3 regions of the Hahella sp. NS-SX17 genome follow, and region 2 is predicted to be linked to each of the others. Evidence: predicted binding sites of a transcription regulator. Region 2 holds the regulator's gene; each other region holds the start of a gene.
The links. The regulator sigma-54, encoded in region 2, starts transcription at its own class of promoters, with help from an activator protein. The targets are predictions, from matches to a motif close to TGGCACNNNNNTTGCTNT.
Positions count from the first base shown of each region.

Region 1: a site for sigma-54 is predicted at 1,505-1,522, ahead of AC2IBB_RS28685 (NarK family nitrate/nitrite MFS transporter). Genes of this name have one in related genera too.
Region 3: a site for sigma-54 is predicted at 2,935-2,952, ahead of AC2IBB_RS14285 (PEP-CTERM sorting domain-containing protein). Genes of this name have one in related genera too.

Region 1 covers NZ_CM170632.1:6,415,854-6,420,874, forward strand. Annotated here, with positions in the region: gene AC2IBB_RS28685 (NarK family nitrate/nitrite MFS transporter) at 1-1,450, opposite strand, end outside; gene nirB (nitrite reductase large subunit NirB) at 1,933-4,383, shown strand; gene nirD (nitrite reductase small subunit NirD) at 4,444-4,773, shown strand; gene AC2IBB_RS28700 (molybdopterin-dependent oxidoreductase) at 4,873-5,021, shown strand, end outside.
Region 2 covers NZ_CM170632.1:5,998,839-6,003,859, reverse strand. Annotated here, with positions in the region: gene rapZ (RNase adapter RapZ) at 1-583, opposite strand, end outside; gene ptsN (PTS IIA-like nitrogen regulatory protein PtsN) at 610-1,074, opposite strand; gene hpf (ribosome hibernation-promoting factor, HPF/YfiA family) at 1,081-1,389, opposite strand; gene AC2IBB_RS26775 (RNA polymerase factor sigma-54) at 1,505-3,001, opposite strand; gene lptB (LPS export ABC transporter ATP-binding protein) at 3,124-3,849, opposite strand; gene lptA (lipopolysaccharide transport periplasmic protein LptA) at 3,846-4,370, opposite strand; gene lptC (LPS export ABC transporter periplasmic protein LptC) at 4,354-4,932, opposite strand; gene AC2IBB_RS26755 (KdsC family phosphatase) at 4,937-5,021, opposite strand, start outside.
Region 3 covers NZ_CM170632.1:3,168,930-3,173,950, forward strand. Annotated here, with positions in the region: gene AC2IBB_RS14270 (glycosyltransferase) at 1-136, opposite strand, end outside; gene AC2IBB_RS14275 (polysaccharide deacetylase family protein) at 141-962, opposite strand; gene xrtA (exosortase A) at 1,233-2,765, opposite strand; gene AC2IBB_RS14285 (PEP-CTERM sorting domain-containing protein) at 3,005-3,739, shown strand; gene AC2IBB_RS14290 (SLC13 family permease) at 4,086-5,021, shown strand, end outside.

The DNA of each region.
Region 1 (5,021 bases), 420 kb from region 2:
CGCTGCCGTCTTCGCCCACTTCCACCATATGTCCTTCAGGCTCATCCAGAAACTGCACCGCGAGAAAACAAACCGCCGCGGCTCCTGCGATAGTCATAAAGAAAGTGGAGGCGTCAACGAATGAATACACCGTCAAAAAAGTCACGCCCCCCACATTACCGTATGCGCCCGCCATACCTGCGATCTGTCCGGTCATGCGGCGCTGCACCAAAGGCACCATGGCGAACACTGCCCCCTCTCCCGCCTGTACAAAGAAGGAACACAGCATCACTGACGCCACGGCGACAGGAATCATCCAGGCGGAGGAAATCTGGCTCAACAGCATATAGCCCATCGCCAGACCCGCGATCAGGATGGACAGTGTTTTTTTACGGCCAAAGCGGTCTGACAACAACCCGCCCCCAGGACGCGCCACCAGATTCATCAGGGCGAAAGCCCCGCCCAGCAAACCCGCCTGCACAGGCGACACACCAAAGGTTTCCATAAAAAAGGCGGGCAGCATCGACACCACCGCCAACTCTGATCCAAAGGTCACAAAGTACGCCCAATCCAACACCGCCACCTGCTTGAACTTGTACCGCTGCATTTCCGGCACGCCCTGTTTCAGGCGTTCGTGATTAACGTTGTAGATCTGCCAGAACTGGATAATGAATAACGCGCCCAGGCCCGCCCACAGCATTTGCGCAGTAACGTCAGATAACAGTCCGAGACCCGCTGGCGACAGTTTCCAGGTCAGCACCGCCAGGGCGATATACATCGGCAGGTTCATGGCGATGTAAAACCAGAAATCTTTCCAGGAACTGACTTCCAGTCCGCCGCTCTTTTTCGGCTTGAAGTAAGTGGAGCCTTTCGGCGTATTGCGGATCTTGCGATAGAACAGCATTCCATAAAAGAAAGCGACGACGCCAGTGGTGGCGATCGCATAACGCCAGCCTTCATCGCCGCCATAGAGATAAGCGGCGACCGCAGGCAATGTCCAGGCCGCCGCCGTAGAGCCGAAGTTGCCCCAGCCGCCGTATACCCCTTCCGCCACACCGACGGTTTTGGCGGGGAACCACTCCCCCACCAAACGGATGCCAATGACGAATCCAGCGCCAATGAACCCACACAGAAAGCGAAACAGCGCAAGCTGCTCAAAGGTAGTGGAAAATGCAAATCCCCAACATAAGAAAGCGGAAATCATCAATAACAGGCTGTATACCGCACGGGGGCCGAACTTATCCACCAACATGCCGATCACAATACGCGCGGGAATGGTCAGCGCCACGTTCAGAATCAACAGCGCTTTCCACTGTTCGTTGGTCATATTGAAGGCTTCCACGATGAACGGCTTCATCGGGGCATGGGAAAACCACATCACAAAAGTAAGGAAAAACGCGAACCAAGTGTAATGCAACGTTCGGACGCCCCCCTGGGACAAATCCAGAATGTTCAATTTATCGGATGACATAAATCTTCCTGTCTTATTTGGCAGTTGAGTTCTAGCAGAAAAGCATTCATTGGAATTACAAAAGCTGTGCCAACCACCCAAACTGACGCCTTCAGGCCCTTCAACGCTTTTTCCCGCCATCGAAACGCTACCGTCCCAACGCCATATTACCTTTGGAAATCAGGCGATTAGGTTTATTAGGCTAACCGCCAGGTATTTTCCAGAGCCACAAAACGCACCAATTAAGCGCAGAACAAAATCACGCGCCCGCACCAAATTAATCACTCTTGTTGGGCGCCAGCCAAAATTCGCGCACTTTTTTAGAACAAAACCTGAGCGTTAATTCGCACCATTTGCAGGCAAATTCCCGCGAAATGCATCGAAATTCACTTTTTATCTCTTTAATTACAGAGACTTAAAAATAACGAGATTTTGGTTGGCGCCATTCATGCTGAATCACCGTCAATTAGCCTGTAGCGGATTCAGCGAGCTGGAGAAGATCCATGAAAGAAAAATTAGTCGTCGTCGGAAATGGAATGGCTGGAATGCGGACGGTCGAGGAGCTGTTAAAAATAGCCCCGGATAAATACGACATCACCGTGTTCGGATCAGAGCCTCACGGCAATTACAACCGCATCATGTTGTCGCCGTTGTTGTCCGGAGAAAAGACGCTTAAAGACATCATGATCAACGACATGGAGTGGTACAAAACTCACCACATCACTCTGCACGCCGGATGGGATAAGCGAGCGTTGAAAGTGGATCGCCGCAACAAGATCGTATATGCGGCGGACGGGACGGAAGCGCCCTATGACCGGCTGCTGCTGTCCACCGGCTCCAATCCCTTCATTATTCCTGTGCCGGGCAAAGACCTGAAAGGCGTCATCACCTTCCGCGATATTTCCGATGTGGACACCATGCTGTCCGCCGCCAAATCCAAACAGCACGCCATCGTAATCGGCGGCGGCCTGCTCGGCCTGGAAGCCGCCAACGGCCTGCTTAAACACGGCATGGACGTCACCGTGGTGCATAACCTGGAAATACTGATGAATCGCCAGTTGGATGGTCCTTCCGCCCGTTTTCTGCAAGCGGCTTTAGAAGAACGCGGCATGAAGTTTCGCATGTCCGCCAACACCGCTTGCCTGGAGAGTGACGAACATGGCGGCGTCAAAGCCATCAAGTTCGACACCGGTGAGACGTTGCCTGCGGATATCGTCGTGATGGCGGTCGGCATTCGCCCCAACACCGATCTGGCGCAGTCCTGCGGCCTGTATTGTGAACGAGGAATTGTGGTCAACGACACCATGCAAACCTACGACCCCAGCATCTACGCTATCGGCGAATGCGTGCAACATCGGGGCGAACTGTTCGGGTTGGTGGCGCCGATCTGGGATCAGGCCAAAGTCTGCGCCAACCATCTGGCGGGCTACGGCATCGGCATTTACAAGCAAAAAGAGGTTTCCACCAAGCTCAAAGTCACTGGCATAGACGTTTTCTCCGCCGGTAACTTTCTGGGGGACAACGACAGCGAAAACATCGTGTTTCAGGACCCCAAACGCGGCGTCTATAAAAAGGTGGTGATCAGAGAGGACAAAATCATCGGTTCTGTCATGTTTGGCGACACCGGCGATGGCTCCTGGTACTTCCAACTGATGCGCGACAAAACCAATATCAGCGACTTCCGCGACACCTTGCTGTTCGGCCAGCATTTAGTGGGCGACTCCGGCCGCCAGGGCATCAACGCCGTCGCGGACTTGCCTGACGATGCCGAGATCTGCGGCTGTAACGGCGTCTGCAAAGGCGACATCGTTAAAGCCATCACTGACAACAAACTCTACACCTTGGACGATGTGCGCGCCGCCACCAAAGCCTCCGCTTCCTGCGGTTCCTGCACCGGTCTGGTGGAGCAGGTTCTGGCGGCCACCGTCGGCGGCGACTACAGCACCGCGCCCAGTGAAAAGCCGCTTTGTAAATGCACCGGCTACGGCCATGACACTGTCCGCAAAACCATTATCGATAACGGCCTGAAAACCTTTCACGAAGTGGCCGCTTTTATGGAATGGGACAAACCGGACGGCTGCCATGTCTGCCGCCCGGCCATCAACTACTATCTGGTCTGCGCCTGGCCGGACCAGAAAGTGGACGACCCGCGCTCCCGCTTCATCAACGAACGGGTGCACGCCAACATCCAGAAAGACAACACTTACAGCGTCGTACCACGCATGTGGGGCGGCCTCACTACGCCCAATGAGCTACGCGCCATCGCCGACGCGGCGGACAAATACCAAGTGCCCTGCGTCAAAGTCACCGGCGGCCAGCGCATCGACCTGCTCGGCGTCAAAAAAGAAGACCTGCCTCATATCTGGAAAGACCTGAACGACGCCGGCATGGTGTCCGGCCATGCTTACGGCAAGGCATTGCGCACCGTGAAAACCTGCGTCGGCTCAGAGTTCTGCCGCTTCGGCACCCAGGACTCCACCGGCATGGGCGTGAAGCTGGAGAAGATGACCTGGGGCTCCTGGACGCCGGCCAAAGTGAAAATGGCGGTATCCGGTTGCCCACGCAACTGCGCGGAAGCCACTATCAAAGACTTTGGCGTTGTCGCAGTGGACTCCGGCTGGGAGCTATACGTGGGCGGCAACGGCGGCATGAAGGTGCGCGTCTCCGACTTCCTGGTCAAAGTGTCCACCATGGATGAAGTCATGGAGTACGCCGGCGCGCTGATGCAGATGTACCGGGAGCAAGGACATCACAACGAGCGCACCGCACCCTGGGTCGAGCGTGTTGGCCTCAGTTACGTCAAATCCGAACTGGTGGACAATCCGGAGCAGCGCAAGGCGTTCCACGCCCGCTTTCTGGAGTCGCAAAAACTAGCGCAGATCGATCCCTGGGCGGAACGGGCCGCTCAAGGCGTGGAGAAGCAGGAGTTCATCCCTCTCACGCAATTGAACTGAGTCGCACTAACAATCAAAACGTGAATACTCCCGAGACGTAAGACAGAAGAGATATCAGCTATGACACAGTGGATCGAGGTAGGCAGTCTTGAAGAAATACCACGCCTGGGCGCCCGCGTAGTGCAGTCCCGCTTCGGCGACCTGGCGGTGTTTCGCACCAAGGACGACAAAGTGTTCGCCCTGCGCGACAAATGCCCCCATAAAGGCGGCGCCTTGTCCCAGGGAATCATCCATGGCGACAACGTCACCTGCCCGCTGCACAACTGGGTGATCAGTCTGCAGAGCGGCGAAGCCCAGGGTTATGACACCGGCTGTACGCGCAGGTTTCAGGTGCGCATGGAAGGACAGCAGATTTTCGTGGCCCTCACCGCCACGGAAGAGAGCGATTGAGAATGGTGAGCTTGGGGACGCTTTTCCCATTGAAACGGCGGGACCGCACTCCCCGCCGCGGTTTCGCCGTTTCACCCTTTTTGCATCAGGCCCGAGTTTATGACTTCTAATCGCACTCTACACACCACTTGCGCCTACTGCGGCGTGGGTTGTGGCATCCAGGCGGTCGTGACGGACGCCGCAACCCGGCAGATCCACATTCAGGGCGACCGCAATCACCCCGCCAACTTCGGACGCTTGTGCTCGAA
Region 2 (5,021 bases):
AGGGGTTGGGGAGACAACGAACGTCGAACACCATATCTGAGTCTGAGGGCACGCCGTGTTTGAAGCCGAACGATTGGAAGAGTAGGGCGAGTTCCTGGGTCTTGTGCCCGATAACTCTGATTTTGACCTGATCCCGTAGTTGGTAAATCGAGAGATCGCTGGTGTCTATATAGAGATTCGCCAGTGTGGCGATTGGCTCCAGCAACTGCTTCTCTTTGGCGATGGCTTCCTTCAGGGACGTGCTTTTGCTGCTAAGCGGATGCTTGCGGCGCGTCGCATGAAAGCGTTTGATCAAGGTGGCGTCATTAGCGTCAAGATAGATGATTTCCACATCGATATTGTGCGCTTGCAGGGTGGCGTAAATGGACGGAAAATCTGATAAATCCCTATAAAGATTTCGTGCGTCTATGCTGACGGCGAGTTGCTGATTTTGGGTTTTTCCCTGGTCCAGCACCTCTTGGGTGAGAGGCGAGAGGAGACCGATAGGCAGGTTATCAATGCAGTAATAGCCCATATCCTCCAGGACATGGAGCGCCGTACTTTTTCCGGAGCCTGAACGACCGCTTACGATAATCAGCTTCATGTCTTCCTCTTTCCATCGAAGCTGGATTATTTTTCCAGCACCCTCCTGAACAGGGTTTCGTCGTTGTCGCAGTCGCGCAAATGTTCGCAGAAGCGACGATCATTGAATTTCTGGGCCAGCTGGCTCAGCAGGTCAAGGTGTTCGCTGGTGGCTTCCTGCGGAACGATCAGAACGAACAGCAGATCCACGGGTTCATTGTCGATCGCGTCAAAAGGAATTTTATCCTTCAGTGTAATCAGGGCTCCTATGATGCGATCACAATTTTCCAGGCGACAATGGGGTATCGCTATACCTTGGCCGATACCGGTGCTGCCGAGTCTTTCACGGCATATCAGGTTGGTAAAAATGGCGTTCTCGTCCAAAAATGGAAAATGCTGCGCAATCAGATTGGCGATATATTCAAGAACGCGCTTCTTACTCGAGCCCGACACCCCACAGCGTGTGAGGGCGGGCGAGATAATGGACTCAATAGTTAGTGTGGTTTGGGCCATGTTCTGTTATCTGGCGGATGCGCCATGCATCCGATCAACGTGCTTCTCTTTATGTTTGAGGATCTGGCGATCTAGTTTGTCCACCAGTGCGTCGATTGACGCGTACATATCTTCGTGTTCAGCATTGGCATGCAGGTCAGCGCCGCTAATGTGCATGGTTGCTTCCGCAATCTGGCGCTGTTTTTGAATGGAGAGCGTTACTTGGACATTACTGATGCTGTCGAAGTGTCGTTCGAGCTTGTCGAACTTGTTGTTAACGTAGTCCTTCAGTGCTTCAGTTAACTCGACTTGATGTCCGGTGATGTTCATTTGCATACTTTGCTCCTAATGCCAATATACGGTGCATTATGAATTTTGCACTTCCATGAAAAATACTAGCACATCCATTTTGTGACTATTTGATTTAAGTCTTATGCCTGTATTCCTCCTTTTAAATTAGACGCTTACGTTCGTTTGAAGGCGGAATGGAAAGCGCCTCCCGGTATTTTGCGATCGTACGTCGGGCGACATTGATGCCCTGGTCGCCAAGCAGCGCAGCAATCTTGCTGTCGCTCAATGGTTTTTTTGGTGACTCTGCTGCGACTAACTTCTTGATAATAGCTCTAATGGCGGTGGAAGAACACTCGCCGCCGGTGTCTGTGCTGACATGGCTGGAGAAAAAGTACTTCAACTCAAATACGCCGCGGGGAGTGTGCATGTATTTTTGCGTGGTCACCCGTGAAATTGTTGACTCATGCATCTCCACAGCCTCGGCTATATCGTGCAGCACCAGCGGCTTCATCGCTTCCTCGCCATACTCAAGAAACCCTTGTTGATGTTCGACTATTTGTGAGGCGACTTTCAATAGGGTTTCATTACGGCTTTGCAAGCTTTTGATAAACCAGCGCGCTTCCTGTAACTGATCGCGTAAATAAGTGTTATCGGAGCTGTTGTCCGCGCGTCTTACCAAGCCGGCATAGCCAGGGTTAATGCGGATTTTGGGGGCGATTTCCGGGTTGAGCTCCACCAGCCAGCGACCGTTGGCCTTCTTGACGATTACGTCAGGAACGACATATTCGGTATTGCTTTCCTGAATGCCTTCGCCTGGCCTTGGGTTCAGGCTCTGGATCAGTTTGAGAACCTCCCGCAGGTCGTCCTCCTTCAGGCGACTGCGGCGCATCAACTGTGCGTAGTCGCGATTGCCAAGCAAGTTGATGTAGTGGCTGACCACCAGTTTGGCCTGCCCCAGCCAGGGGGTGTCTTTGGGCAACTGATTCAGCTGGCTCAGCAGGCAGTCCTGCAGATTGCAGGTTGCGACGCCTGGCGGGTCGAATTGCTGAATGCGTTTTAGCACCGCACGCACTTCGTCCAGTTCTATCTCTTCTTCGCCTTCTGTCTGCAGGCCGCTGTGAATTTCGTCAGGCGTAAGGGAGAGATAACCGTCGGAGCTGACCGCATCAATGATCGCAACGGCGATCATACGGTCGATATCGGACATGGGGGTGAGATTCAGTTGCCAGAGAAGGTGGTCTTGCAGGGTCTCGCCCTTGCTGTTGCGGGACTCGAAGTCGTATTCGTCATCCTCGCCTCCGCTGTAGCTGCCTGAGCTGCTCTGAAACACGTCATCCCAGGCGGTGTCTACGGGCAGGTCGTTGGGGATTGAATCGGACCAGTTGTCCTCCTCGGCGAACCCTCCCTCTTCCATGCCCGACTCTTGCGTCCTCTCCTTGCTGGAGTTGTTGGCGAGCATGTCGCTGATCGTATCATTCTGAACGTGATTGGGAGACTCGTCCTCTTCTGACACTTCCAGCATAGGGTTGGACTCAAGCGCTTGTTGAATCTCCTGCTGCAAATCCAGTGTTGAAAGCTGCAAAAGTTTTATTGCTTGTTGCAGTTGCGGGGTCATGGTCAGTTGTTGACCCAGCTTTAACTGCAATGAAGTTTTCATAACCATCTGATGCTTACCACCGATTCAGGCACAGATCTTGTGAGTTTTTCATAATTATTAAGTGCTTTTATCCTAAGCTCTTGAGCCTTGAGGTCCATCCGGGATGGAGGCCGCCGGTTAAACTAAAGTTTGAACTGGTCACCCAGATAGACCTCCCTAACCTTTGGGTTGGCAAGAATATCACCTGGCGTGCCGCTTGCGATAATAAATCCTTCACTGACAATATAGGCGCGTTCACAAATATCCAAGGTCTCGCGCACATTATGGTCGGTAATTAAAACGCCGATGCCGCGTTTCTTAAGGTGCTCGATTATCTGCTTGATATCGTTGACGGAAATAGGGTCTACCCCGGCGAAAGGCTCATCCAGCAAGACAAACTTTGGTTCAGTGGCCAGTGCGCGGGCGATCTCGACGCGTCGGCGTTCGCCCCCGGACAGGCTCATGCCAAGGCTCTTGCGGATGTGGGTAATGTGAAACTCCTGCAACAGCTCTTCCATCTTTTGCTTGCGCTCCTTGCGGCTCAGATCGGCTCTGGTCTCAAGGATAGCGTATATGTTGTCTTCCACTGACAGCTTTCTGAAAACTGAGGCTTCCTGCGGCAGGTAGCCTATGCCCTTGCGCGCTCTGCCGTGCATGGGTAAAGCGGTGATCTCCGCGTCGTCAATGTATACGCCGCCTTTGTCGCTGGGGATCAATCCCACCACCATGTAGAAGCAGGTGGTCTTACCTGCGCCGTTAGGCCCGAGAAGTCCGACAATCTCGCCGCTGCGGATTTCGACGGACACGTCTTTTACTACTGACCGTTTCTTGTAGGCCTTGGCCAGATTTTTGGCGGTGAGGGTGCTCATTGTTTATTAGATTTGGGCGGATGGTAGATGATTTCAACCTGTTCGGCCTGATTGCCTGAGGTTGCTCCCTTCGCTGTCACCAGGCGTTTGTCAGTGAAATAGATGATTTCTTCTCCTTCCACGGAACTGTTGTCCTGCAGAATCCGCGCATGGTTGCGCATGATGACTTTACTCTGGCTGCGATCATAATCCATGCTTTCTGCGTAAGCGTGAGTTTCAGTTTGTTTTTCTGCGTCAAACTGCACAAGGTGGGCGGGCTTGCCGGTTGCTTGAAAACGACTGATGCCTTGATCGTCAGTGTAAAGGACGACTTTATCCGCTTCGATACTGGATTTGCCCTGAGTGATGACGACATTGCCGATATACGTGTCGATGCCTTTCTGACCGTCTCTCTCCCAGCGTCCAGCCTTGATGCGTACCGGTTCGTCACTACCGTTAAGAAGGTCCAGGGCGTAGCTCAGCGGGGCGAACACGATGCCCAGCAATAACGTCACTGTGAATAGTTTACTTGGGTTGCGCATAAACACCGATTACCTGAGAAAGTAAGACAATAAGCTTTTTATCAATATCCGCCTCCATTCCGACAGCGGTTAACTGATTGATATTTGAAGTTATCTTAACGGGTTGATCTGTACTGATAAAGCGTGACTTGTTGTTGTAGTCCAGTGCTTCCGTTTGCATGAGGATTGGCGCGCCATCATTGGAGGCTCCGTTGACCTTTACATCGCCGCGGAGTTTCAGAGTGTCCTGCTTGATGAGCAGCTCGCCTTCGAGGGACTCCACGCGCCAGCTTTTTTCTCCTTGTTGATATATCTCCAGATAGGGTTGGGTCAGTACGCCGGTATCCGTATCTGGATAATGCTTGGCCAGTTGGCTTTGCAGGCGGCTGGTGAGCGCGCCCTCTTTGTTGTAAGTGGTATAAACGGCATTAATGACGAAAGCGTCGGGCTCATCCTTCAGTAGAGGCTCTTCCTCGAAAAATGGGACAGCCCCGTCATCCTGGTAGGCGACCAGATAAATGACCAGGAACGCCGCCAAAGCGGCGTAGATCCATTTGCTATATTGTCGGAGCAGATCTGTCATGAGGTTATAGGTAGGCTTCCAATGAGGCGTGCAGCACACCTTTGGCGTCTAGTATCATATCGCACACTTCTCTCACTGCGCCTTTTCCT
Region 3 (5,021 bases), 2.8 Mb from region 2:
CGTTAAACAGAACTGACGAAATATCCAAGCTGTTCGTGGCGCGCAATGCTTTGCATAGCTCATAGAGTTGCTTCTCTGCGCCAGCCCATACATCCCCTGATGCGATATGTGTGAGGTGTGGGCGCGGGCGTCTCATTCGATTATCCATTACTTAATGTCGCGAAGAAGTCTATTCTTGTTGAGGAGTTTCCATCGTGAAGATTGTGGCGCTTCAACTGCATTAATGGGGTTACAGGGGTGTTTGCTCCCTGAATGGTTGTGCACGCTGCACTGTAATGATTGGCTACAATTTGCGTACCTTTTTCAGAGGTGTTTCCATTTGGGTAGCAAAAGAACTCTGGTGAGCGCCCTGTCGCCTGAGCAATTTTGTCTTTTGATGTGGCGATTTCATAGTGCAATTCATCATCATTGTCTATTTTGTTTAGCCTTAAATGCCGACAGGTGTGGGAACCAAAATCAACCCAGCCTGAACTCAATAGTGCTTCAATATCCTTTTGATCCAGTAGGTTTTTACCGAATGGTACATCGGCTCTCTCATTGAATGTTTTCATGGCCGTCAGGTCTATGAGCTCATATAGAGCCCTGTCCTCTAAGGTTTTACAGAGGTTAATGACGGGATCTAACTGCTCGATATCAGGCATCGTTCTCCAATTGAGAGTGGCGCCTAAGTCCCTTAGCCATTGAAATTGCACTTCACTGAATGCATTGGGTGCTTCTTTAAAAGTCCGTTTCAGGAGATATATTAGCTTTTCCGGCCAGAATAAGGTGTCTTGATTTATGTAGTCCGCAACAAGAAATATAGTGCTGGAAATTTTCTCTCTGGCGAGAATGGGGGTAGTGAACTCCGCATTGTCTCTCCAGCCGTCATCAAAGGTAACGGCAAAATAGAGGTTTGGAGAAAGAAAGTCTTTTTGTTTTGACCACTTGTCCAATGATATGGGAATTGCGCCAAGCTTCTTCATCCACTCCACATGTTGAGCTACCGATTCTGGCGCTATCATCATCCCAGGTTGCTCATAGTTTCTCCTAGTGTCTTCTAAGGGCAGAGTGCGGTGATAGGTTAGAATGTATAGGGTTGGTTGACTAGGTTTCTTACTTCTCAATAGGAAGCTGATGCAGCGCAGGCTCTGAAGCACCTGCCGAATATAGCTCTTAATAAACATTCACACGCCTAATATGTGGCAAGCCCTATGTGGTCACTTGGCATTACGCACGGGGCTTAAGGATCGGGCCTAACCTTTGTTGGCAAAGTGTTTGGCGGAATACTGTGATAGCGACTTCATACTATCATTGCCTTCTCTACACTCTTCTTCTGAATTGCAGTACTTGGCAATAGCGATAAGTCCGCCTGATTCGTCACCAGCCAGTTTGGAAAAAGCCCCCAGTATTTTTGCTTTGATATTACTTTCTGCAATTAGGTCACCCACTTGGTACCAGTGCCATATGAGTACATAGCTTTCGACGTTTTTTCTCTTCAATAGTGTTTGAGCTATTTTTTGTTCTTGATGGGCTAAGGGCAGAGTGACTGAAGAGGAGCTAATCGTGCTCCACTGTTTCTCATCAAAAAGCCGGTTATTAAAGTATATCAGCTCTTTGCCTTGATGCTGCTCGAAGTACCAGTTTACGCTTAGCTGGAGGTTCTCGCCCTGGTCGTTAATGTATACGCCATTTGCGTTCATGTCCGTGTTGTGGAATTCTGGCCTCCAGTCAGTGTCCTTAATCAAGGGGCCTTTCCAGGCTTGGTTTCCGGCAGGTAAGTTTTGAAAAATGGCAGTATCAGAAGGCTCATTTTGTGTTGCTAAGGAAAGAGCCAGGAGCCATGCAGGGGAAATGAGCAGTATAACTAAGGTAACCCCAACTAAACTGGCGCTTCCGCTTGACGCTGCTTGAAGATTGAGAGTGTCGCTTTCCGATGGGGCCTTTTCTGCTTTGGAGCTTGTTTTCGCCCCGCTTCTTTCAATGAAATGGGCGGATAAAAAGAGAGGCAGCAAGCATACCAACGCGAAAATGATCCATCCATACACTTCGTGATCATTAACCAGAGAGCTTTTCATGTCGGTCTGGTACCCAGCGTAAATGATGCCAAAAACCCGGATCCAGTTCGCCAACATTGATAGAAATATACTGGTGACGAAAAGCGTCAGGCTTCTTTTTATGTCTTGTAAATACAGAATTCCGTAAACATTGGCGATGAACATGGCCACCAAGAGGTAGCGAGAGCCACTACACCCTCCGGCTACAAAAAATGTGCCTTGAGGAATAGTAATGTACAGATCCCTAATCACTGCTGGGATATCGAATATACCCAGAAGAAGTTGATTGGTCACAACGGTAATCCGCTGCAGCAATGGAGCAAGGTCATCCCAAACTGGCAGGGCGAAGTAGAGTAGGGCCAATGTGGGGACGACTTTGATGAAAAATTGACGGCCATACAGGAATAGACCGCTGAATATTAAAAAACAAGGGATGCTCAGTGTCGCTACAGTTCTGACGTCGGCGGCTTTAGCCAATAAGTGGGCAACGGCTGTTATAGCTAGCGCAGGGAGAAACAGCCACCATCTGTCAGGCTGGAGTTCAAAAATTTCTTTCCGCTTTGAATGCAGGAGCCAAATGGTAACAAAAAAGACTAGAAACCCATGGGTGTAGTCGTAAGAGTCATTCCAAAGCTGAAATAACGACAGCCAGTCTTGCCAATATCCAAGAGATATAGCTAAAAGCACCAGGGAAATTGTGATTAGGTTAAACTTTTTTATCTCTGACTGCATTGCTCGCACAACTAAAATTCAGTGATTGCGCACTATAAAGAAGAACAAAAACGGAGATCAACTGGTTTTGTCTCCTTATAACTTTTTCGTCAGCTTTTTTTACAGTGTCATGCCTTTTTCTTCTCTGCGTGTTTGTATATCTTATTGATATAAAAGAAATATTAATTTATGGCATGTGATGTGCTATTTATTTCGCGGGTTTATCATCACTTTCTTTCAAAAGAAAAAAGGAATCGGTTATGAGTTCTTTCACTAAGTCAACTTTGGCGGCGCTGGCTATCGGTGTTGCTGCGGCTTCTGCAAATGCTGCGACTATCAACGACGGTTATAATGGCGCTGGTCTTTCATACAATGGCGACGTATTTGGCAATGCCAAGATTTATCAAGTAGATCGTATGGAAGTTTCCTACGACTCTGACAATTTGTATGTAAATGTATACACCAACTTCTTTGAAGGCGCTGACAGCTTAGGCCACAAGTTTGGCGACCTGTTCATCAGCACTAACGGTTGGAATCCTAACGGTACTGCGGCAAACCGCTACGGTACTGACGATGTAAGCAATGGCGAGCATTGGGAATATGCACTGGACTCTGCAACTGGCGACCTGTACAGCCTGTCAGAAGTGGACTATGCATCTCAGTTAGTTCTTTCTGGTCCTGGTTCTGTCCGTGTAAATCAGGAAGTTGACGTTAACACTGGCGCGGCCAACCTGGTTGCAGGTGAAACCTCCAGTGCAGACCTGAGCGGCGCTAGCAACACTATCGGCAACCTGGGTGTTTTATCCTTCACTATCACTCTGGCTGACTTGGGCATCACAGACCTGAGCAAATCCACTGCTTTGGGTCTGCGTTGGACTATGACTTGCGCTAACGACGTTATTGAGGGCGGTTACAACGTTCCTGAGCCAGGCACTCTGGCAATGTTGGGCTTGGGCTTAGTTGGATTGGGTCTTTCTCGTCGTAAGAAAGCCTAATTCAAACTAGCTTGAAGGCTGTGACAAAAGGGGTGTAAAGTTTTCTTTACGCCCTTTTTGTTTGTCTGGCATCTTTGTTCTGTATGAGCTTTGTCTCCAAATTTTCTGTTGTCGCTAATTAGCTGAACTCTTAAGTGACCTGTCTCATTGAGTTGCTGTACTGAGTGTTGTTCGTGCCGCCTTTGGTCGGAAAGGCGCTTCTTAAAAGTTGTGTCACAGGCGTCTATTGTCTTTACCTTCCTCTCGAAAACTAGGCTCTGACATTAAGCGACAGCGGATAATTGCAGGCGCCTGGAAGGTGTGGTGGAATGTGCTACTTGGTGGCTTTTCTTAAATAGGAGATGGTGTGTTCGGCGAATTGGATCTTTGGCTATCCGCGCTGGTGGTTTTATCTATCCTTGTAGCGCTGGCTGCTACATCTCTGCGCCCTGCGATGGTGTTCATTTTTGCTCTGGTTGTCCTGTATACCGTAGGGTTGGTGGACCGCGAGAAAATGTTGGCGAACTTTACCAACACATCGCTGGCTTCTTTGGTTCTATTGCTTTTATGCTCTGTTGCGCTGGAAAAAACGCTGCTGTTGCCAAAGGTGGCGGGCTGGATAGTTGGGGAAACCGAGCGAAGCAGTCTGTTGAAAACAATCGGAGTTGCAGGAATTGTAAGTAGTTTTGCAAATAATACAGCGGTTGTTAGCTCCCTTATTGCTCCATTGAAGAATAACAACTTTATTTCTCCTTCACGTTTGCTGATCCCTTTATCGTACGCTTCGATTCTTGGTGGCGTTCTAACTCTTGTGGGCACTTCCACTAACTTGATTGTTGATGGGTTTGTTCGTGAAGCCGGCTATCCTCCTTTGGCATTACTTGATTTTATTTGGGTAGGGGCGCCGGTATTTGTCTGTGGTTGCGTGTGCATTATGTACTTGAGTGTCCGCTCTCTGCCCAAAAATGGCAAAGCGAAGGCTTCATTGCAATCAGAATATTTCCTTGAGTATACAGTTTTACCGCAGTCGCCACTTATCGGTAAGACAGTGTCTGAGAATGGATTCAGAAATCTGGAGCAGTTGTTCCTGGTTGAAATTATTCGACGTGGGCACTTGATTACCCCGGTAACGCCTTCTGAATTGATTGAGCCGAACGATGTTCTTATTTTTGCGGGAGACATTTCGCAAGTTCAGTTATTAAGTCACTTTCCCGGATTGGAGCCCTTCGATGATAAGCAGGATCTTTTAGAGCGGAATTTGGTTGAAGTGGTGGTCACCCAGTCATCGCAGCTAAAAGGGAAG